DNA from 2 places in the Rhizobium sp. SEMIA 4085 genome. Region 2 is predicted to be linked to the other one. Evidence: riboswitches for the same ligand, from Rfam matches in the RefSeq annotation. Region 2 holds a riboswitch; the other holds the start of a gene.
What was found. A riboswitch is a leader RNA that binds a small molecule or an ion and turns the genes downstream of it on or off. The one in region 2 is predicted to bind cobalamin.
Positions count from the first base shown of each region.

Region 1: linked by a shared signal. The riboswitch ahead of bluB (5,6-dimethylbenzimidazole synthase) and the one ahead of C9413_RS33445 (ABC transporter substrate-binding protein) in region 2 are both predicted to bind cobalamin.

Region 1 is NZ_JABEPH010000065.1:2,446-14,991, reverse strand. Features, by position in the region: gene dgcA (N-acetyl-D-Glu racemase DgcA) at 1-87, shown strand, start outside; gene C9413_RS09495 (MFS transporter) at 39-1,259, opposite strand; gene C9413_RS09490 (GNAT family N-acetyltransferase) at 1,422-2,006, shown strand; gene C9413_RS09485 (UDP-2,3-diacylglucosamine diphosphatase) at 2,032-2,871, opposite strand; gene C9413_RS09480 (NADP-dependent malic enzyme) at 3,049-5,361, shown strand; gene C9413_RS09475 (DUF2865 domain-containing protein) at 5,488-6,573, shown strand; gene bluB (5,6-dimethylbenzimidazole synthase) at 6,581-7,267, opposite strand; cobalamin riboswitch at 7,344-7,528, opposite strand; gene C9413_RS09465 (TolB family protein) at 7,547-8,377, opposite strand; gene C9413_RS09460 (NAD+ synthase) at 8,398-10,077, opposite strand; gene C9413_RS09455 (LTA synthase family protein) at 10,260-12,194, shown strand.
Region 2 is NZ_JABEPH010000169.1:440-11,398, forward strand. Features, by position in the region: gene C9413_RS17535 (ABC transporter ATP-binding protein) at 1-572, opposite strand, end outside; gene C9413_RS17540 (iron ABC transporter permease) at 569-1,546, opposite strand; gene C9413_RS33445 (ABC transporter substrate-binding protein) at 1,606-2,646, opposite strand; cobalamin riboswitch at 2,899-3,133, opposite strand; gene C9413_RS17545 (metallochaperone AztD) at 3,173-4,387, opposite strand; gene C9413_RS17550 (ATP-binding protein) at 4,733-5,902, opposite strand; gene C9413_RS17555 (metallophosphoesterase family protein) at 6,276-6,764, shown strand; gene C9413_RS17560 (ferritin-like domain-containing protein) at 6,997-7,494, opposite strand; gene C9413_RS17565 (hypothetical protein) at 7,724-7,954, shown strand; gene C9413_RS17570 (isochorismatase family cysteine hydrolase) at 7,972-8,553, shown strand; gene C9413_RS17575 (hypothetical protein) at 8,692-8,922, shown strand; gene C9413_RS17580 (hydrogen peroxide-inducible genes activator) at 8,940-9,878, opposite strand; partial or broken gene katG (catalase/peroxidase HPI) at 10,109-10,959, shown strand, end outside.

The DNA of each region.
Region 1 (12,546 bases), on a different contig from region 2:
CCGCTGCTTCTTGCCCGCGACCGGGAAGGCGGCCTGCGCTACACCGCTTCCCTTGTCTGGCCGCCCGAGACCAGCCTTTGGGGCTGAAGGTAGTAGGCGACGAAGACTAGAGACATCCCCACCACCGCGACGAGTGCCATGACGTAGAAGCTTGCGAGGCCGAGCCAGGCATAGATGTAGCCGGAGGCGAGCGTCATCAGCCCCATGAACATGCCGTTATAGAAGAAATAGGCGCCCTGGGCCGACGATTCCTGCGTCTCCTGTACCGTTGCCACAATTCGCCTCTGCACGCCGGTATGCACGAAGGCAAAGCTGCAGGCATGGAAACACTGCAGCACGAAGAATCCAACGAATCCCCAGTGCATCGGGAAAAGGATCCAGCGGCAGATGCAGACCGCGCAGCCGATACGGATCAGCGTCCAGGCGTTGAAGCGGCGGTTCAAATGTTTCGAGACGAAGAACACCATGACTTCGGAAGCAACGCCCGCACTCCAGAGAATACCGACCTCCGTTCCCGAAAAGCCGAGGTGATGCCAATAAATCGACGCGAAGGCATAAAGAAGCGCGTGGCTCGACTGCTGGATCGCCACGCCCCAAAACAGCACCAGCAGATGCGGCTGCCGCAGCGAACTGCCGGTGGCAGCCGGTATGTCGACCGGCGTGCCGCGCCGGCGCGTCGGCCCGATGCGCGGACAGTAGATCGCCATCAGCACCGTCGTGACGAAACCGAAAATCATTACCGGCAGCACCATCGAGCCACCCCAATAGCCGATCATCTCGCCGCCGATCAGGGTCGAGGCGATGAAGGCGATCGAGCCCCAGACGCGCATCGATCCGTAGTCGAGTCCCCATCGGCGAACGCCGGAAATGACGATCGATTCGACGACCGGCAGATAGGGCGCAAACGTCGCCCCCTGCATGCTGAAAACGATCAGGACCGGCCAGAAATTTGTCGTCCAGCAGAGCGCGACCGCCGTCAGCAGCGACAGTCCGCCGGACCACAACAACACGTCGGCGCGCTCCTTCATTCGGTCGGCGTACATGGCGATGATCGGCGCAACGAGGACGCGCGCCACCATCGGCACCGCCAGGATGATGCCGATTTCATGATCGGTGAATTCGTGGAACGCGAGCCAGACGGGAAAGAATGGAAGAACGACACCGTTGACAGTCAGCGGAGCGCAATAGGACAGGGCGCTGAGCAGCCGGAAGCGCGGCGGCGCCCCCTCGCCTGCCGAGGCATTCTGGGCGGGAATCATCGGTGGACCTGCAGGAAACTAGACGTTGCCTAGCACATCAACCCAAGGGCGACTATGGCCAGAAATAGCCTTTCTTAAACGTTTCAAGAAAAGGCTTGTCCCCTTCCGCTCACAATCCATCGTAATTTAAAGCCATTAACGTTTGGGGTCGCGCAGAGCGTCGTGGATTTTGAGCCAAGCGTCATGCGGCAGTCACCGTTAGCTGCTTCGGTCGTCCTTCCAAAAAAGAAAGGTATACCTTTGCGCCCATACAAGATTCGCCGCCTCGACCGGAATGATGCGTCGTCTTTTAGGGAAATTCGCCTGGAGGCTCTCGCGAACCATCCAGAGGCATTTGGCGCGTCATGGGAAGAAGAGCAGAGCCAATCGGAGGCCCATTTCGCTGATAGGCTCGAGAACGGTCTTGTGATCGGAGGGCTCTTCGATGACGGAATGCTGGCCGGAACGATTGGTGTGTCGAAATCCAAGGGCATCAAGACGCAACATATTGGATCGATCTGGGGCATGTATGTCCGCCAAACGTTGCGGGGCACAGGGCTCTCACGCTTACTGCTGAGTGCTGCCGTCGACGAAGTTGGCACGCTTTTACGCTCGCTCCGGCTCAGCGTCGTGTCGTCCAACGTTCCGGCCATCCGGCTTTACAAATCCGTAGGTTTTGAAGAATGGGCCGTCGAGGTCGAAGCTCTAAAGGTGGGCGAAACTTATTATGATGAAATTCTCATGCGGCTGGAACTAGGCCCGCGTTAGTCGACGCAGTATTCACAACAGAAAATCAGGCGGCCTGCGGCTCGAGTTCGCTGTCGCGGTGCTCGATCGCCAGCGGGATGGCTTGAGCGTCGGCTATCGTGCTCCAGGTGATGAGCTCGAACGTGCCGTCCTCATGCTCGGCGATCGCCGTACAGCTCTCCACCCAGTCACCGGTGTTGATATAGCGCACGCCGTCCATGTCCTCGATCACGGCATGGTGGATATGGCCGCAGATGACGCCGTCGGCGCCATGCTTGCGGGCTTCGTCGGCCACGACGCGCTGGAACTCGCCGATGAAATTGACGGCATGCTTCACCTGTAGCTTTGCCCAGGCGGAGAAAGACCAATAGGGCATGCCCATGCGGCGGCGGATCGCGGCCAGAACGACGTTGATCTTGATGGCCGTGTCGTAGGCCCAGTCCCCGAGATAGGCGAGCAGGCGGGCATTGCGGACGACGACATCGAATTCGTCTCCATGCAGGATCAGGTACTTCTTGCCGTCCGCCCCGTCATGCATCACGCGCTCGGCGACTTCGATGCCGCCGAAATGCATGCCGGGGAAGTCGCGCAGGAATTCGTCGTGATTGCCAGGGATATAGACGACCCGCGTGCCCTTGCGCGCCTTGCGCAGCAGCTTCTGCACGACGTCGTTGCAGACCTGCGGCCAGTACCAGCTGCGCTTCAGTCGCCAGCCGTCGACGATGTCGCCGACGAGGAATATCGTATCGGCGTCGTGGTAGCGGAGAAAATCGAGGAGGAAGTCCGCCTTCGCCGCCTTCGAGCCGAGATGCACATCGGAAATGAACAGAGTACGGAAGTGTCGAGTATCCATATTGTCTTTCACAAGCAATTGCCTGCGTCCTATCGTTCATCTCGCCTTCCAAAATCAGACTCGTGTTTCAGGAAGATGACAGATGTGCGAATTGGCACATCGCAGCGCTCACGAGATTTCCGCCCGGATGCGAATTTCTGACTGTCCCTGCCAGCCGATTGTTGTATGGAGAAGTCTTCAAAAGATGTGAGTGCGGCAGCGGAGACGGCAATGGATCATCAGGAAAAATCCAAGACGGAGAAGAACGAGACGGGCGGAAACCTCGACGAACAGGCGCTTTTCTTCCATCGTTATCCCCGTCCCGGCAAACTTGAAATCCAGGCGATCAAGCCGCTCGGCAACCAGCGCGACCTGGCACTCGCCTATTCGCCCGGCGTCGCAGCACCTTGCCTTGCGATCCGTGACAATCCGGAGACGGCGGCCGATTATACCTCGCGCGCCAATCTCGTCGCCGTCATCTCCAACGGCACAGCGGTTCTCGGCCTCGGTAATATCGGCCCGCTCGCCTCCAAGCCCGTCATGGAAGGCAAGGCCGTTCTCTTCAAGAAATTTGCAGGCATCGACGTCTTCGACGTCGAAATCGAGGCCCCCACTGTCGACCAGATGGTCTCCACCATCGCCTCGCTAGAGCCGACATTCGGCGGCATCAATCTCGAGGACATCAAGGCGCCGGAATGCTTCGAGGTCGAGCGCCAGCTTCGCGGCAAGATGAAGATCCCGGTCTTCCATGACGACCAGCACGGCACGGCCATCATCGTCGCCGCCGCGATCCTTAACGGACTGGAACTTGCCGGCAAGAAGATCGAGGATGTGAAGATCGTCGCCTCCGGCGCGGGTGCCGCAGCACTCGCCTGCCTCAACCTCCTGGTGACGCTCGGCGCGAAGCGCGAAAACATCTGGGTCCACGATATCGAAGGCCTCGTCTATGAAGGCCGCACCGAGCTGATGGACGAATGGAAGGCTGTCTATGCGCAGAAAAGTAAGATGCGTACGCTCGCCGACAATATCGGCGGCGCCGATGTTTTCCTTGGCCTTTCGGCTGCCGGCGTCCTGAAGCCCGACCTCCTGTCACAGATGGCGGACAAGCCGCTCATCATGGCTCTCGCCAATCCGACTCCTGAAATCATGCCGGACCTCGCGCGTGCCGCCCGCCCGGACGCAATGATCTGCACCGGCCGCTCGGACTTCCCGAACCAGGTGAATAACGTCCTCTGCTTCCCCTATATCTTCCGCGGCGCGCTCGATTGCGGCGCCACCGCCATCAACGAAGAAATGAAGATGGCGGCCGTCGAGGCCATCGCGGGGCTTGCCCGCGAGGAAGTGTCGGACGTCGCGGCGCGCGCGTATTCCGGCGAGACGCCTGTCTTCGGTCCGAATTACCTCATTCCTTCGCCCTTCGATCCGCGTCTCATCCTGCGCATCGCGCCGGCTGTCGCCAAGGCCGCCGCCGAGACGGGCGTCGCGTCGCGGCCGATTGCCGATTTCGACGCCTATCTCGATCAGTTGAACCGCTTCGTTTGGCGTTCGGGCTTCGTCATGAAGCCGATCTTTACCAGCGCCAAGCTTTCCGAGAAGAAACGTGTCATCTTCGCGGAGGGAGAAGACGAGCGCGTCCTGCGCGCGGCTCAGGTTCTGCTGGAGGAAAAGACCGGCGAGCCGATTCTGATCGGCCGCCCCTCGGTCATCGAGGCTCGCCTCAAGCGGTTCGGCATCCGCATTCGCCCAAACATCGATTTCGCCGTGGTGAATCCCGAAGACGATCCGCGCTACCGCGACTATGTCGAAGACTACTTCGCCCTCGTCGGCCGCGCCGGCATCAATCCGGAAGCCGCCCGCACGATCGTGCGCACCAACAACACGGTTATTGGCGCCTTGTCGGTGAAACGCGGCGAGGCGGATGCCCTCATCTGCGGCGTGGAAGGCCGCTTCGACCGCCACCTGAAAGACGTCGGCCAAATCATCGGCAAGCGACCAGGTGCCTGCACCTTCGCCGGTCTCAGCCTTTTGATCACCCAGAAAGGACCGGTCTTCTTCGCCGATACCTTCGTGAACTACAATCCGACACATGAGGAAATCGCCGAGATCGCCGTTCTCGCAGCCCAGGAGGTTCGCCGCTTCGGCATCACGCCGAAGGCCGCGCTGATCTGCCATTCGAATTTCGGCTCCCGAAACTCCGAGAGCGCACGCAAGATGCGCGATGCCCTGCAGCTCGTGCGCGAACAAGCCCCCGATCTGGAGGTCGATGGTGAAATGCAAGCCGGTTCTGCACTGTCGGAAGCGCTGCGCAAGCGCGCCATGCCGGATAGTTCGCTTGCCGGCGAAGCCAACTTATTGCTCTTCCCGAACCTCGATGCCGCAAACATCTCGCTCGGCCTCGTCCGCACCATGATGGATGCGCTCCATGTCGGCCCGATTCTGCTGGGGACTGCACAGCCTGCGCATATCCTGTCGACTTCGGTCACCTCGCGCGGAGTGGTCAACATGGCCGCGCTTGCCGTTGTGGAGGCTTCTCAGCCGGCGTAAGTTGTCGCAAAATGCGAAAATGCGTTACAATTGCGTCGCCAGCTTGTTAACGGAAGCAGGTTAAAAAGCCGGGATGCGGCGAATGTCACGCCGCACTCTGGCCTGACTTTGCTGCGGGATGATGCCGTGAAACGCCGAAACCTGACCCTTGCGATCCTGCTTGCCTTGGCCGCACCTGCTGCCGCGCAGACGCATGCGTTCTGCGACGACCTGCGCGGCCGCATTGCCGATCTGCCCCATGTCATCGGCAACGGCCCCGAAGTCCGCCAATATGCGAGCGCGATCGCCGAGCAGAATCTCGAGCTTCGTAAAGTCCGCAACGACCTTCGCGTCTACGGCTGCTCGATGGACAGCATGGTCGTGATCGGCGGCGAGAATGCGCATTATTGCAGCGAGCTGCAGCAATCCGAGGCGCGCATGGTCGACAACATTCGATACCTGCAGGAGCGGCGCAACGACCTGCGTAATCAGGGCGGCGCCGATTATCGCGTGCGCCGCGAGCTGATGGCGGCGCTCGAAGACAACGGCTGCAACGACGAGCTCGACTATGCCCCGGATCTGCAGGCCTATGCGCCGGGACCAAGTCCCGAAGAACAGGCGATGCGGAGCGATACCTTCATTCCGCTTGGAGAAGGCGAACAGGGCGACTTACAATATGGCGTGCCGCGCGGTGAGCTCATGTCGCATGTCAGCACCATGTGCGTGCGCACCTGCGACGGCGGCTTCTTCCCGATCACCACGAATGCAACATCGATCGATTTCAACCGCGACGCAGCGACGTGTTCGAAAATGTGCCCTGGAATCGAGACGGAGCTTTTCTATCAAGACATCTCGAATACCGAAGCCGCAAACATGATCTCGGCCTCGACCGGTGCGCCCTACAGCGCCATGCAGAATGCCTTTGCCTACAAGAACCGCGCGCCCGGCCAAAAGTCCCCCTGTTCCTGCAATCTCTCCGCCTATTACGAGAACATGCGCAAGAATCAGGCGATCATCGACCCGCCGAGGAAAGGCTCGATTACGAATATCAAGACGAAGCCGCGATCGGGCGCCGCATCCACGCCTGCCCCGCAGCCGCAGGTGCCGGACCGCCCTTATGACCCGGCCAACAGCAAAGTCCGCCAGGTCGGTCCGCAGTTCCTCGCCGGCGATCAGGGCGCGATCGATCTCAAGAACCCCGCAACGCCCGGACCGCAGCCGCAGCAGAACTGACGCGGCGTTACTGGCTTCCCCATCGGTCGCAGAAGACCAGTTCTTCCAGCGGCAGGCGCTGTCGCCAGCCTTTCACGGCCAGTTCCGGCGCGTGGTAAAGCTGATCGACATAACCGACGCAAAGCCAGGCGACGATCTCGATCCGCTCCGGAATGCCGAGCAGTTCCCGAATATCCGCATCGTGGAAGATGCTGACCCAGCCGACCCCGATGCCTTCGGCCCGGGCGGCAAGCCACAGGTTCTGCACGGCGCAGACGGTCGAATAGACATCTGTACGCGGATTGTGGGTGCGGCCGATGACCACCGGCCCTGCCCTGTCCGGATCGCAGGTGACACAGATGCTGAGCGGTGCCTTGCGGATGCCTTCGAGCTTGAGGCTTCTGTACATATCCCGCCGCTCCTCTTCAAACATCTCGGCCGCTTCCTTGTTGGCGCGCGAAAACGCCTGCCACGCGGCCTGGCGCACCTTCGGATCGCGGATCACGATGAAATTCCACGGCTGCATGAAACCGACCGACGGCGCGGCATGGGCCGCCCCAAGCAGCCGCGACACCAGATCGTCGGGCAGAGGATCGGGCAAAAACTGGTCGCGCACGTCGCGGCGCGTTTCGATGGCTCTATAGACCGAGGCCCGGTCGTGTTCGGAGAACTCGCCGGCCGGAACCAGGGCGGGGGCGAAAGGATCGAGTTGCATCGTTAAATCCCCAACAATGCTTGAGCACCCGCAACCGCAGCGCAGGAAGCGTCAAAACCTCGCCGCCGTCCGCGCGGTTCGGTCCATCTTGCCAGGCCGGTCTTCTGACTTGGCGTCACCCGCTTTCTGCAGCCTTCCCGGCAGATGCCAGTGGCCATTGTTGCAGCAAGCGTCAGCCTCACAGCGTTGGGCACGTTCCGGTCCTTCACCGGATTCCCGATTCTCCTGCTGGATGCAGGCACCTGACAGCAGTCTCTATCTCCTGAATCGGCGCCTCGTTCAAGTCTCCGGGAAGTAACGTACATAGGCAAATTCGTCGCCATCCGGTGACCAGCAGGGTACATTGATCGTGCCCTGCCCGCCGAAGAGCTCGAACAGCGTAGTCGGGTTGCTGCCGTCCATGTCCATCAGCCGCAGCCGCACATCAAGGTCGCGCGGATGATCGAAGACCTCCGGATCGTAGGAAAGGATCAGCACCTTGTCGTTCTTCGGTGAAGGATGCGCAAACCAGTTGCCATAGTTGTCGTGCGTCACCTGCGCCAGGCCGGTTCCATCCGGATGGATGCGCCAGATCTGCATGAGACCGGTGCGGCTGGAGTTGAAGTAGATCCATTTCCCGTCAGCCGAATAATCGGGCCCGTCGTTTCGCCCCTCGCCATGCGTCAGCCGCTTTTCGGGGCCACCATCGACGGAAATCGTATAAATGTCGAAGGCGTCGTCGCGAATGCCGCAATAGGCAAGCTCCTTGCCGCTCGGCGACCAGCCGTGCCAATAGGAGGGAAGATTGTCGGTGATCAGCCGCGGCGTCCCGCCAGCCGCCGGCAAGACATAGATCGCCGACTTGCCGAATTCCGTCTTGTCGGAAATGACAATTTGTGTCCCGTCCGGCGAAATGCCGTGATCGTTATTGCACTGCGTCGCAAAATCCGTATCGACAAGCTGGAGGCCGCCGGAGCCGTCCGGCCGCAGCCGGTAGAGCAACCCGTCGCCATTCAACAGCATATAGGCGCCATCAGGCGAAAAGTTCGGCGCCTCGATCAGCTTTTCCGTCTGGACGACAATCCGGCTTTCCCCGGAGCGGATATTATAGATCTCGACCGAACTGCGCATGCATCCTCCAGGATTTTGGGTTACCGGTCGCGGAACCGGTTGGTGATCGGGTAGCGGCGATCACGCCCAAAGTTCTTCTTGGTGATCTTCACGCCCGGAGCCGACTGCCGGCGCTTGTATTCGGCGAGATAGAGCAAATGCTCGACGCGGTGGACGGTCGCCACATCATGCCCCCGCGCGAGGATCTCCTCGACAGCCATCTCCTTCTCGACGAGGCATTCGAGGATGTCGTCGAGCACCGGATAAGGCGGCAGCGAATCCTGGTCCGTCTGGTCCGGGCGAAGCTCGGCGGACGGCGCCTTGTCGATGATGTTTTGCGGGATCACCTCGCCGGACGGCCCCAGCGCGTCCGGCGGCACATGACCATTGCGCCAGCGCGACAGCGCATAGACCTGCATTTTATAGAGGTCCTTGATCGGATTGAAGCCGCCATTCATGTCGCCGTAGAGCGTCGCATATCCAACCGACATTTCCGACTTGTTGCCGGTCGTGACCACCATGGAACCGAACTTGTTGGAAATCGCCATCAGGATCGTGCCGCGCGCCCGGCTCTGCAAGTTCTCCTCGGTAATGCCGCTATCGGTTCCTTCGAACAGCGGCGAGAGCGCCGAGGCGAAGCCTTTCACCGGCTCCTCGATCGGCACGATGTCGTAGCGGCATCCGAGCGCCTTGGCACAGTCGGCCGCATCCTTCAGCGAATCGGTTGACGTGTAGCGATACGGCAGCATCACGGTTCGCACGCGCTCCTCGCCGAGAGCATCGACGGCGATCGCCGCGCAGATCGCCGAGTCGATGCCGCCGGAGAGGCCGAGGACGACATTCTTGAAGCCGTTCTTATTCACATAATCGCGGAAACCGACCAGGCAGGCGCGATAGTCGGCCTCGTCGGGCTCGGGAATACGAGACATCGGGCCTTCGCTACAGCGCCAGCCGTTTTCGCCGCGCTTCCAGGTCGTCACCGCCAGCGCGGTTTCGAACTGGCTCATCTGGAAGGCCAGCGATTTGTCGCCGTTGAAGGCGAAACTCGCACCGTCGAAGACGAGTTCGTCCTGGCCGCCGAGCTGGTTGGCGAAGATTAGGGGCAGGCCGGTTTCGATCACCTGCTTGAGCGCCACCTGATGGCGCACGTCCACCTTTCCGCGATAATAGGGTGAACCGTTCGGCACCAGCAGGATTTCGGCACCACTTTCGGCGAGTGTCTCGCAGACGCCGAGATCGTTCCAGATTTCTTCACAGATCGGCACGCCGATCCGCACGCCGCGGAAATTCACCGGCCCCGGCATCGATCCTTCGGAAAAGACGCGCTTCTCGTCGAACTCGCCGTAGTTCGGCAGGTCGATCTTGTCGCGCAGCACCAGGATCTGGCCGCCGTCGAGAACTGCAACCGAGTTATGCCGCCCCGTCTTTCCCTGCCGCGGGAAGCCGACGATGACGCCGGGACCGCCGTCAGCGGTATCGGCCGCGAGGTCCTCGACCGCCTTCTGGCAGGCCCTTAGAAAGGCCGGTTTCAGCACGAGGTCTTCCGGTGGATAACCGGAAATGAAAAGCTCCGTCAGAAGCAGCAGATGCGCGCCTTGGCGGGCCGCATCGGCGCGTGCCTCACGGGCTTTGGCAAGGTTTCCGGCGACATCGCCGACTGTCGGGTTCAACTGGGCAACGGCAATCTGGAGTGTATTCAAAGGAGCGCTTTCCTGTGTCATGTCATCCATTTAGCGCGGGCCGCCCGCCGCTTCAATTGCCCGCGCCATGAAAAGCCGGCGGGGGCTTGCCGGGCGAAAAACCCAAAACATTATGGAAAAGCCGGGAAACCGAGAGGTTCATCTAGCGTTCATGACAGGCATGTGACACTTCGGTGAAGATTTTATGACGTCGGAGTATGCCGTTGATCCCGTTGATAATGAAGTCCGTACCGGCCAGAAAAGCAGCACTGCTTTCCGCCGGTTTCGGGTCGAGTATACAGTCTCCGGGAGCGCGCGCGGCAATCGGCATCGTATTTTCGTTTTCTCTCGCTTTCCTCAGCGTTGTCGCCGTCGAGTGGATTGCGCGCGGCACGTTGATCGATGTCGGCGAGTTCCTGACATCGACGGTCAGGCCCGGCATGACGACCGTCGCCATGCTGACGATCGTGATGTTGACCCTCGATGCCGTATTTGGACGGCGCTACCAATCGGCATTGGTATTGATCCCGCTTTTCCTGATCCCCGCCTTTGTCTCCAATCAAAAGCAGCACTTTCTCTCCGACCCCTTCTATCCGTCCGACGTGCTGTTTACCCGTCAGATTATGGAACTGCTGCCGGTCATGGTGCGAGACAGGCCGTGGACCGCCACAGCACTTCTCGTCGGCATCGTGCTTTTCACCGCAGGCATCGTTTTCGCATGGCGTTATGCCTGGCAGAATTTCCCGAAACTCTCCCGCCAGGCTCGCCTGCGCCACCTTTGTCTCGGGCTGCCGGTGATAGCGGCTTTCGCGTCGCTCATGGACTATTCGCAATATTCCTACATTCGCGACCGCCTGCAGGTGGTGCCGATGATGTGGGACCAGAAGGAGAACTACCGCAGCAACGGCTTCATACTGGCCTTCCTCTTCAACATCCCGATGGCCGATGTCGCAGCGCCCGCCGGTCTCAACGCCGATGCGCTCGACGCGATCCCCTCGCGCAACTACGGCTATCTAACAGGCCCGGAAGAAAAGCCGGACATCATCATGCTGATGAGTGAGTCCTTTTGGGATCCGACGAGGTTCAAAAACCTCTCCTTCAGCGCCGATCCGATGCCGAACGTCCGCGCCGCGCAGTCCGGCTACGTCTTCTCGCCGGAATTCGGCGGCATGACCGCCAATGTCGAATTCGAGGCACTGACCGGCTTCTCGAACGCCTTCCTGCCTTATGGCAGCATTCCTTACCAGCAATATGTCCGCAGCGACGTGCCCTCGCTTGCTACCTTCTTCCGCGGCGAAGGCTACATCGCCCGCGCCCTGCACCCCTTCAGCGGCTGGTTCTGGAACCGAAACCAGGTCTACAAGGATTTCGGTTTCGAGGAGTTCCGGACCGAAGAAACGATGCCGCCGATGGAAAAGCGCGGCATCTTCGCCTCCGACGATTCTCTGATGAAGGAGATCATGCGTGAGGGCGACGGCCTCGATAAGCCGTTCTTCTTCTTCGCTGTCACCTTGCAGGGACATGGTCCCTACGAGCCGTATCGCTATGCACGCAACACGATCGGCATCCGCGGCAACATTCCGGAGGCCGATCGTGCGACGCTTGCGACCTATACGCAGGGCGTGAAGGAAGCTGACGACAGTCTCAAGACGCTGATGGATTGGGCCTCGAAGCGTGAGCGCGAAACGATCATCGTCCTTTGGGGCGATCACCTGCCGCCGCTCGGCAACGTCTATATGAGCGCCGGCTACATGGCGGACCAGGTCGCGACCCGCAGGGCGCCGCTCGACGTGATGAAGCGCGAGCATGAAACGCCGCTGGTCATCTGGTCGAACAAGAAGGGCGTGAAGGAGGACGTCGGCACGATCAGCCCGTCGCTGATCTCCTACAGCCTCCTCAAATTTGCCGGTTTCGAGCATCCCTTCTACACCGGTTTCCTCGGCCGCGTGCAGAAGAAATACGACATCATCGACCGTTACCAACTGGCGGCGCGCAACAACAAGGCGACGCCGGACTGGGTGCGCGACCGCAAAAAGCTCGATCCTCTTGTGCGTGATTACGGCTACCTGCAGCACGACATCATGTTCGGCAAGGCGCGGACGCTAGAGCGCTTTTTCCCAAAACACGGCCTGCTTGCCGAGGGATACCAGGGCCATTGATGGCAGTCGGCGGCTGCGTTTCACAACGCTTCCTGGCCGTTGGCGGTGTGCGAGTTTGACATTCCACCGCGCCAAACCTACCGGATTTCGAGAAGCGATCGTTCTCGATACCGATGTCATTTCGGAACCGAATATGGGCGTCGTTGACTGGCTCGTGACGCAGCACTCTTCACAGGTGTTCACAGCGGCGGTGACGGGACCCGTCTACGCGCTGCGCCTTCTTGGCGAGGAGCTAGGAGCTCGGGGCCGCTATCGTGCCGATTTTCAGCGAAGATATCGGCGGGGGGGTCCTGCCCTTCGAATCGGGACGCATCAGATGTCCATGCGACCATTGTCACGAACCGTCGCAAGC
Region 2 (10,959 bases):
GCGATGACGCTGGTGATCGGAAGCGTCGTGACGAGGTCAAGCAGCTCCAACTGATGCTGGATGTCGAGATGATTGGTCGGTTCATCAAGCAGCAGTTCGGTGGGCGTTTGCGCAAGGGCGCGGGCGATGTGCGTGCGCTGACGCTCCCCACCTGACAGCGTGCGCCAAAGCTGTAAGGCCTTGGCCGCCATGCCGACCTGTTCGAGAGCCGCATTGACGGCGTCCTCGTCCGTCCTGACCCAGGGCGAGAGCGCGCCTCGATGCGGTGTTCGCCCGAGGCGGACAACATCCTTTACCGAAATGTCCGCATCGGTTGTCGCCTGCTGTTCGACCAGTGCGATACGCTGGGCAATCTCGCGACGCGCCATTGTGCTGATATTGCTCTCGCCCAGTCTGATGACGCCGCTCTTGACCTGTCGCAGCCGGCAGATGAGACGCAGCAGGCTCGACTTGCCAGAGCCATTGGGTCCGAGCAGACCAAGCGTCTTGCCCGGCGCAACATCAAGGCTGACGCCATCGATGATCATTGTGCTGCCGGCGCACCAGGCAACATTGCGCATCGATATGCTCATACCGGCCTCCTTGCCTTGTAGAGGATGAGGGCAAAGACAGGCGCGCCGAAAAGTGCCGTGACCACGCCAATTGGAAGCACCTGCTGCGGGATGATCGTGCGCGAGACGATATCGGCAAGTACCATGAAGATCGCCCCGATCAACGCAGTTGCCGGCAGTAACCGCTCGTGAGCCGGACCCACCAGAAAGCGCGCCGCATGCGGAATGACAAGACCAACGAAGCCGATCGAACCGACGATGCTGACGACGTCAGCGGTCATCACGGCCGTCAGACCAAGAAGGGTAAGACGCACGCGCCGTACCGGTACGCCGAGCGCTGCGGCAGAGTCCGTACCGAAGGCAAAGGCATCCAGCACACGTGCGTGAAGCATGCAGATCACAAAGCCGCCGCCGGCAATGGGGGTAACGAGCAAAACATCCGTCCAGCGCACGCCGCTGAGGCTCCCGAGCAACCAAAACATGATACCCCTTGCCTGCTCGGCATTGGCCGAGGTCGTGACGATATAGGAGGTCAACGCATTGAAGAGCTGCGAACCGGCAACGCCTGCCAGGAGGATCCGGTCGGCGCCGCCGCCTGCGCCTGCGGCCAAAAGCGAGACGAGACCGAAGGCTGCCACCGCGCCGAAAAAAGCGCCGGTAGAAAGCGTCAGCACACCGGACCCGATGCCGAGGATCATGATGGCGACCGCGCCGGTCGAGGCGCCCGCCGAAATGCCAAGCACATAAGGTTCGGCAAGCGGATTGCGAAGCAGGGCCTGCAGCATGGCGCCCGTCATCGCAAGAGCCGCGCCGGAACTTGCAGAGACCAGGGCGCGGCTCAGTCGATAGTCCCAGATGATACCCTCATGGATCGGCTTGATTGCGAAGGAGGTGCCGAACATTCGGTTGGCAATAGCTTCCGCAATCGTCCGCAGCGGTATGACGATTTCGCCGATCGATACGGCGAGGCCTATTGCCAAGGTCAGTCCAGCCATTGAAAGTAGGGACAAGCCGGCAAAGCCGCCCCATCCGTTGCGTTGCCCGGCGTCTTTGCTCACTTCGCCAGCCCAAACTGCCGTATGGCTACTGCAAGCGTCTCGATGCCGTCGACAAGGCGGATCGATGGGCTCATTGCCTGCGAGTCCATGACGACCACCTGCTTCTTTTCCACAGCGCTGATCCTGCTTGCCACAGGATCGCTGTTCAAAAAGGTAAGCTTGATGGCCGGATCGTCGGCAGCGTAGCGGCGACGATCCATCCCGGCGATGACGATGATTGCAGGATTGAGGCCGGCGACCGTTTCCCAGCCGACCAACGGCCATTCCTCGTTCGTGGCAATCACGTTCTTTGCCCCAAGGGCTCGCATGATATAGGCGGGCGCGCCGTTGCGGCCGGCCATGAAGGCTTCCCCGTCGACTTCCTTGCTGGAGAACCAGAATACGACCGGGATATCCTTTACCCTTGTCTCGGCAACGGATGCGATCGCCTTATCCTCACGCTCCTTCAGCCTTGCGACCAATGCCTCGCCGCGGTCCTGAACGTTAAAGATCGCGGCAAGTTCGGCGATCTCCTGATAGATGACCTCGGTCTTCAGCATTTCCTTGCGCACACCATCACCACCCGTCGTATTGTCCTTGGCGGCGCAATCGGCCGGAGCGACATAGGTGTTGATGCCAAGCTTCGAAAACTGATCGTAGGTTCCAACCGAGCCACTCGGGCCGACATGCCACTCGAACTCGGCAGCAACCAGGTCGGGGCCGGTTCCGACCACCGCCTCGAAGCTCGGATCATTGTCGGCGAGCCGCTTGATCTTGCTGTTTTCCGCATCGAATTGTTTGAGCACTGGGCTGAACCAGACCGCCGTGCCCGTGATGCGATCCGCAAGGCCGAGCGACAGCAGGATTTCCGTCATCGCCTGGCCGATCGAAACCACCTTGCCCGGCGCCCTATCGAAGGTGATGGATCGGCCGCAATTGGCAATTGTCAGGGGGTAGGTGGTCGATGCGGCAAAAGCAGGTGCAGAAATCGCAAAGGTTGCCAATACCGCGAAGGCAAGGCGCAGAATGAACGGCCGACGTTTTGGATCGGATGACATGGAAACACTCACAGGGAGTTGAGGATGCGTCGGCGCGGCGGCCTGATCGCTCCGATTTTGATGGAAAACGCTTAGGGTGGTCACCGGCCATACGGGCGGGCGCGCCGCCCGGCACGACTGGCTTTTTACCTGCAGCGGCTATGGTTTATTGAAAAGGGCGATCCGTTCCGCCTCACGCGGAAGGGGTCTGCGCCGATTAGGGGCGTCAAAAGAAATCATCTCGTCTCCTGTTCCGGGCAACCCCGCCCGTTCAATTGATCTCTCTTTGACGGCAGGTCTCCTGGCTCGCGGATATGCACCGGACCATCTGCCTTCCCAGGAGAACGAGCTCACAGTGGCATGGCGCGTGGCGCCACGAGGATGATCGGCAATCCGCTTACAGTTGCGGGGGCAGCCACGGTCTTGGTCCCTTTTGGGTCTTCCGCACCGTGTTCCCTATTAATCCTCTCGGAGTCTACGTCGGGGAACCGTCGCGCCCAGTTATGCCGAGCGCAACAGTCACGTCAAGCCGTAGATACAAGGGCGATCAATGGACAGCGCCTGATCCCCCGACGGCGACGATGCCGAAAGGCAGTCCCTGAACCGGGATGGTCCGAACCTCTTTCATGGTCTCAATATCGATCATCCGCACAACGCTATGGCGAGGATCGGTTATGGCGATCTGATCGCCTGCAACTGCGAGCCGGGGGCGCGGATCGCGCCAGTGACCATCCTTGCTGTAAGGCTCGGTGACCCTTGCCGACGTCGTGATTTGACCGCTTAGAACGTCGACAAGATGCAATTGCCCGTCTTCGGTCAGTACATAGGCATTCTTGACCCGCGTAGGATCGAGCGCGAAATCGATCCGGCGGGTCGGCAGATCGACCAAGCGATACGGTTCGGTGCCGTCTGGGTCGATCAGGGCAATCTTGTCCTCGCCGTAGTTGCCCAGGAAAAATTGCATCACCTTACTGCCGAGCAAGGTCGTCACTTTTCCCTTCGGCAGCCTGTCGCCATATTCCAGCATTTTAAGTTGCACGGTCTGCTCCTTGCCAGGACGCGCAATCAGGACGCCTTCCTCGCAACCGAAGGCACCGAGCTTTGCCGAGAAGGCTTCTCCGTGCAGCGCCGTGCAGGGTGTGACATCGCCGACCTGTCTTCCGTTTGTGTTTAGAACACGTAGGCCCAGACGTGGCGGCAGCTCATCCGGTTTGGTTTCCGTTTTGGTATCGGGAACCGAGACCAGCATATTCTGCCCCATGGGCACGGCGACACCATGGTGCGGTGCCGTCGCATCTATGAGCTTTTCGGATGCTGCGCCTTCCAGAAGATCTTCTTCGGAAACGAGCTTGGCTTTGCCTTCCCGATCGTAAAACAACACCACGTCGTCGCCGTGCACGACGGCGTGGACCGGCCGCTGCCCGTCGAGAGTGGCTTGCAGCAGCAAAGGTGCGGATGTTTCCAGATCGCGATGCTCGCCATGGTCGGAAAGCGTCACGCCGGTTTTGATCACCTGGACGGTATTGGCTTCTGATTGGACGGCAAAAACTGTTTGGCCGGAATGACTGGCGGCCAGCGCCGCATAACCCTTCAGCTCAAACTCACCGATCTGCTCACCGGTCTTGACATCGAATGAACGAGCGATGGGTGCCGTGTGGTCGGCGATGAACAGGCGCCATGTCTGCTTTTCCTCTTCAGCGGAGGCCGGGTTCACCGAGAGGCTTGCTGCAAAGGCCCCGGCGATCGTCAATCTAGGTAACATCGGAAATCCCTTCTTGATATGTAATAACATTACCATCTCTAGCGAAGTTTCAGAAACATGTCCAGGCCGTCGGGACCGAAGGCGATGCAGCGCTTGAATGCCGCTTCGAATCACATTCGCCGAGCTCCCGCGCCTTGCTGAACGTCGTGCCGGGCAGCAGGCTGGGCTTCCGCATCCGGGTGCCGATGAGAGGCTCGTATGACCGCCGAAGCGCGGCACCCGACGCCTTTTGACTGTTTCATACCTGCCCCGCTGAACGAGCAAGCAAAAACAACGTGTTGATACGATTGACAAGTTCGCCAGACGTGTCGACGAACTGAAATAGCGACAGTATCCGCGCGAATATTATTCCCGACCGCCTGCGAGTTGTTCGCCAAGCTGGCGCAAAGGGAGCACCTCGATATCATTGCCAAGAGGATACGCTTCGCTGCCTGGGTACACCACGATGCGGCGATCCGGCTCCAGATCGAGGCAGGCGTGGTGGAAGCCCCGCTCTACCTTTGGCGTGAGACTTCTCTTGATCTCGATCGCCCAGCGGCGGTCACGGGGCAACGTGACAACGAGATCGATCTCGGCGCCGGCCGAGGTGCGATAGAAATTGGCTTGGGCACCCTCTGGCATAACTGCATGAAGGGTCTCGATCACGAAGCCTTCCCAACTCGCTCCGGCCACGGGGTGGCCCAGGACATCATCAAGCGTGGTCAAACCAAGCAGACTGTGGAGCAGGCCGGAATCGCGAACATAGACGCGCGGCGATTTCACCAGGCGCTTGCCGGCATTGCTGTGCCAGGGCTCGAGCCGACGCACCAGAAGCAGATCGACCATGAGGTCGAGATAGGAAGCGACTGTCTTGCCGTCGACACCGAGTGCGCGGGCGAACTCCGCCGCATTGAGTAGGCCTGATTGGTGATGGGCGAGCATCGTCCAGAAGCGGCGTAGCGTTTCGGCTGGGATCCTCGGCCCCAGAAGAGGGATGTCGCGCTCGAGATAGGTCCGGATGAAATCGATGCGCCAGCGTTGGCTGACGGTGTCGTTCGCCGCCAGAAGGCTGTCGGGAAACCCTCCTCTAACCCAAAGCTTGTTGAGTTCGCCGGCTTCGACCTCGAGGCCGTCGATCGGTGCGAGTTCCAGATAGGCGATCCGACCGGCTAGGCTCTCGCCAGACTGTTTCAGGAGATCCATGGAGGCCGAGCCAAGCAACAGGAAACGGCCACTGCGCAGTCCCTTCCGTCGCCCTCGGTCGATCAGGCCGCGAAGGTTCTGGAACAGATCCGGGAGGCGATGGACCTCGTCGAGGACAACAAGTTTGTCCTCGTGTCCGGCAAGATAAAGTTCCGGCTCGGCGAGTTTGGCACGATCCGAGTCGGATTCGAGATCGAGATAGATAGACGGCCGTTGCTCGCCGATCTCCAATGCGAGGGTCGTTTTGCCTACCTGTCGGGGCCCGAGCAAGGCGACCGCTGGATTGTTATTGAGGAGCTCGACGAGCTCTGCTGTTTTCCATCTTGCTATCATCATTCGCGCAATTATGGAGATACGATCCACAATTGCAAGGTTAACCAGGGGGAGGTGCCGTGCCAGTCCGGAAGAAATGGATAACTGATCGTTTTGAACGTGTCTTATGAACCCACTGAAAGGTCATGAACTCCAACCTCGGCGACTGGATTCTGCTGTTTTTTTCCGGGAAACTGGCGCCTTGCCTTACGTGCCGATACTGCCAGTCGCTGGATGGCAGTCGGGCCTCGATCCGGCACGACTGGTCGTTATTGACGCGACTTGGATCAAGACGAACATGCCCCACTTTATGGTTGGGGCCCGAAAGCAAACGTCTGCGCGGCTTTTTGCTGGGCACTTTGACTCTGGCCGCCACCGCTCCATTGTTCCATTCATGATCTACTTTACGAGTGACACCCATTTCGCCGACCCGCGTGTGCTGCGGATCGATCGCAGGCCATTCCCCGATATGGCAGAGCACGACGTTGCGCTGATCAGGAACTGGAATGCCATCGTCGGAAAAGACGACGACATCTGGCATCTCGGCGACTTCATGTCGGCGAAAGGGGGCGACTGCGATCAGCTTCTTTCGATTCTGAACGGCCGCAAGCACTTGATTATTGGCAACTGTGATCCCGAGACGACAACGAAGGCTGAGAACTGGACCAGCGTTCAGCATTATGCCGAGCTCGTTACAGACGAGCATCTTCTCGTGCTATGTCATTTTCCGTTCCGGACTTGGCACAAGATGGGCAAGAACTCGATCAACCTTCATGGGCATTCGCATGGTCGGCTGAAGCCGATGCCCCGGCAATATGATGTTGGCGTTGATGCGCGGGCTCTCAGACCGGTCACACTTGCGCAGCTGCTGTCTTTGCCGTGACAACTTGCGATCATGATCGTGGCTTCGATGCGATTGACAATGCCGAAAGGCGCTGCGTTCCCCATTCCTGTTGCGCCGCGTGACACCGATTGCGTTTGGACAGAACAAATGGTCGTAGCGAATAAATGCCCCGCGCGGGCCTCGTCGAATGAAAGAGCGCCTCCAGCGCCGACGCGGGGCATGCTGGAAGGCCGCGCGAATGGCGGCCCTCCAAGCCATCCGGGTTAACGACTCATGCAGCCTTCGTTGCTTTCACATTTGCCGAAGTTTGCGCAAGCTGGGTGAGCTTCTTGTCGGTGGCTTCCTCTTCGGCGAGGCTTGCCTGAAGGAGAGGGATCGCCTCCTTCAGACCCAGCTGCTTTGCCCAGGCGATCAGCGTGCCGTAGCGGGCGATTTCGTAATGTTCGACGGCTTGGGCGGCAGAGATCAGTCCCGCGTCGAGTGCGGCGGAGCCTTTGAACTCTTCAATGATCTCTTCGCTTTCGGCGATGATGCCCTGAATCGCCTCGCAGGTCTTGCCACGAGCGGGCTTGCCGATGATCTCGAACACCTGCACGAGCCGCTCGACCTGACTTTCGGTCTCGTCACGGTGTTTCAGGAAACCTGCTTTGCCTTCCTCCGATTGCGCCGCGCGCGCCATTTTCGGCAAGGCTTTGAGGATTTGCTTCTCGGCGAAGTAAATGTCCTTCAGCGTGTCGACGAACAGGTCGTTTAGCGTCTTTGCAGCCATTCTGCTCTCCTATGGTAGTGGTAAGTGACCAACCGGAACGCGACGCAGCGCGGGATGTTCCGATAGCTGATTACAAGCCCATTGCTCACCGACATATGCGCAACGCAAAACCTCTGCGAGACGTCCCGACAGCCCCGCCGTCTTCGGAATGATTGACCAAGGGCATCACGTTTCACGCGGAACCACCGCTCACGCAAAGTGTTTCACTGACAACCCAAGGAGAGTTCAGATGAAATACTTTTACCGGGTCGTCGGCGCGAAAGGGGAACTGGTAGAGACGAGCCGCGAGTTTGACGGGGTGCGGGCTGCAAAGGCCGAAGCCCGCCACGCTCTTACCGAGACTGCCGCCGGCGGGCTACCCGAAACCCCCGTCCACATGTTGTCTGTCGAGCTATTCGACGAAAACCGCCTGCCAATCACTGAGCTGCGATTAATTCTAGAGGAAATTAGCAAGGAGTGACGCCGCTGAGCGAGCATTTGCATAGTCTTGGCGAATGGCGTCACTTGTGCGTGGACATGCAGTGCCTGTTCTTCGAGGCGACGCCATGGCACGTCGAATGGATGAAGCGCGTCTTGCCACTGGTTGAGGAGGTCGCGGGCCGTCATGCCGAGCGGACGGTCTTTACTCGATTTATTCCACCGGAAAACGCATCCGACATGCCAGGCACCTGGCAACACTATTACGAGAAATGGTGGATGATGACGCGCAAGCAGCTGCCGTCGGGTCTCATAGAACTTGTCCCTTCGCTTGCCCGCCTTGTGCCGCCTGCTCGGGTCTTCGACAAGGCCACTTACTCACCTTGGATCTGTGGCCGGCTCCATGCGACGCTTGCCGAACAGGGCGTGTCGACCCTTGTCATCAGTGGCGGCGAGACGGATGTCTGCGTATTGGCCGCGGTCCTGGGCGCAATCGATCTCGGTTACCGGGTCATTTTATTGACGGACGCTGTCTGTAGCGGTGCAGATGAATCGCATGAGGCGTCATTGGAACTCCTGGGCGAGCGATTTTCAGTGCAGCTTGAGCTGACAGAAACCGATCGATTTCTGCAGTGCATCTAGTCGACGGTAGGGAGGGGGAGACTTGGCTTTTTCGCCTTGTCGGTCGTTCTGGCGCCGTCAAATTTCTGCCCGCCATTGGCTCGTTTCGCGAAGTTGTGCGTTTACCATCGTAGAAACAGAGCCCGCCAGGAGAGATTTATGACCAAGACCTTCGACCTGTCCAACTTGTCCGATGATGAACTGTCCTCCCTCATCAACGAGGCAACAACCCTGCGAGACACCAGACGGGCTAGCCGTGAAGATGAGCGTCGAGTAGCTTCGGATGGTTCGACGGGGCAGGATGTAACGGACCCGGATCATGGCGTTATTCCCACGCCCACGCCGCGGGAAGTTAAGGATGAAGGTCAGGCGCATGGCCTACCTAAATAATGGTCGCCGCGAGCCAGTTATTGCTCGGCACCCACGTCCACGATGCTGGATTTGTATTGCTTGCGCATCGCATCGGCTGACTGACGGACGATTTCAGAAACCTTCAAGAACTGCTGGGCTAAAGGACTCGTCTTGCGCCAGATCATGCCGATCGTTCGTGAGGGTTGAACGCTCTGAAAGTGAGCGACAGAGACTGACGCCGAGCGCGTCTCTACTCCCACGGCCATTTCGGGGATCAAAGTAACGCCAATGCCGGCGCTGACCATTTGAACCAGCGTCGACAAAGAGCTGCCGTCCAGCAGCTCTCGCGGCAGCGCCGAACGAATGTTGCAGAATGACAAAGCCTGATCGCGAAAACAGTGCCCCTCTTCCAGTAGAAGCAGCCTCATTTCACGCAGGGCCTCGCGGTTGGGTACAGGCTTACCTTCATCCTCGCTTGGTCGAACCAGCACGAAATTCTCCGAAAACAATGGAACCTCGGTCAACGAAGGTTCGGATACCGGCAACGCGACAATTGCGGTGTCGAGCCTGCCTTCCGCCAGCTCGTGAACCAGCCTGGAGGTCAGCGTCTCGCGCACGTGGATCTCAAGCCCGTCATTTATGCGGGTGAGGTTGCCGATGATCGCAGGCAACAGGTATGGCGCGACCGTCGGGATCACGCCTATCCGCAGCCGCCCCACCAACCGGTCCTGCGAAGCGCGTGCTAGGTCTGCCAGTTCATCGACAGAACGCAGGATGTCGCGCACGCGAAGCGCAAAGGCTTCCCCGAAGCTGGTCAGCCGGACTTGACGCGCGCCTCTTTCGAAGAGCTCTGTCCCCAGCGTTTCTTCCAGTTCCTTGATCTGCATGGACAAGGCGGGCTGGGATATCGCACAAACATCTGCCGCACGTCCGAAATGGCCCTGTCGGGCCAGCGCCTCAAAATAGCGAAGCTGCTTGAGCGTCAAATTTGTCATAACTTCACCTTATCGCTGTGATCAGAAAATCCAACTTAAATTAATGAAGCAGCTTGGATATAGTGCTAAAGCAGAGAGGAGAGGCGGCCGCTGTCCCACCCGGTTGGTGATCGACGGCGGTCTACAGCGCGTCGTGCCCATATCCGCAACGCCTAACGTCGTAAGCTCTTTTCCTGCATGGCCGTCTTCCGCTGGGTCACCCAGTACAAGTAATCGCAAGGGATAAAAACATGGATTCAAAAGTCGAGACCGCGGGCAAGTGTCCGGTTGTTCATACACATACGGCTCATGGCGGGCGGTCGAACCGGGACTGGTGGCCGAACCAGTTGAATCTCAAAATCCTTCATCAGAATTCCTCGCTGTCCGACCCTATGGGCAAAGGATTCAACTATGCCGAGGAGTTCAAGAAGCTCGATCTGGAAGCCCTGAAAAAGGATCTCTTCGCGCTGATGACTGATTCGCAGGACTGGTGGCCGGCGGACTTCGGTCACTACGGCCCCCTTTTCATACGCATGGCATGGCACAGCGCCGGCACCTACCGTACCGGCGACGGGCGCGGCGGTGCCGGAGCTGGTCAGCAGCGATTTGCACCGCTCAACAGCTGGCCGGACAATGTCAACCTCGACAAGGCGCGCCGGCTGCTATGGCCGATCAAGCAGAAATACGGCAACAAGATTTCCTGGGCCGACCTCATGATCCTCACCGGCAACGTTGCGCTGGAGTCGATGGGCTTCAAAACGTTCGGCTTTGCCGGCGGTCGCGCGGATGTCTGGGAGCCCGAAGAGGACGTCTACTGGGGTGCCGAGGACACCTGGCTTGCCGACAAGCGCTACTCTGGCGAACGAGACCTCGAAAACCCTCTCGCCGCCGTGCAAATGGGCCTCATCTACGTCAATCCGGAAGGCCCGAACGGCAATCCCGATCCGCTTGCCGCCGCCAGGGACATTCGTGAGACCTTCGCGCGCATGGCCATGAATGATGAGGAGACCGTTGCGCTCATTGCAGGAGGACATACCTTCGGCAAGACGCATGGCGCAGGCGACGCCTCACATGTCGGTGTAGAGCCCGAGGGGGCTGGCAT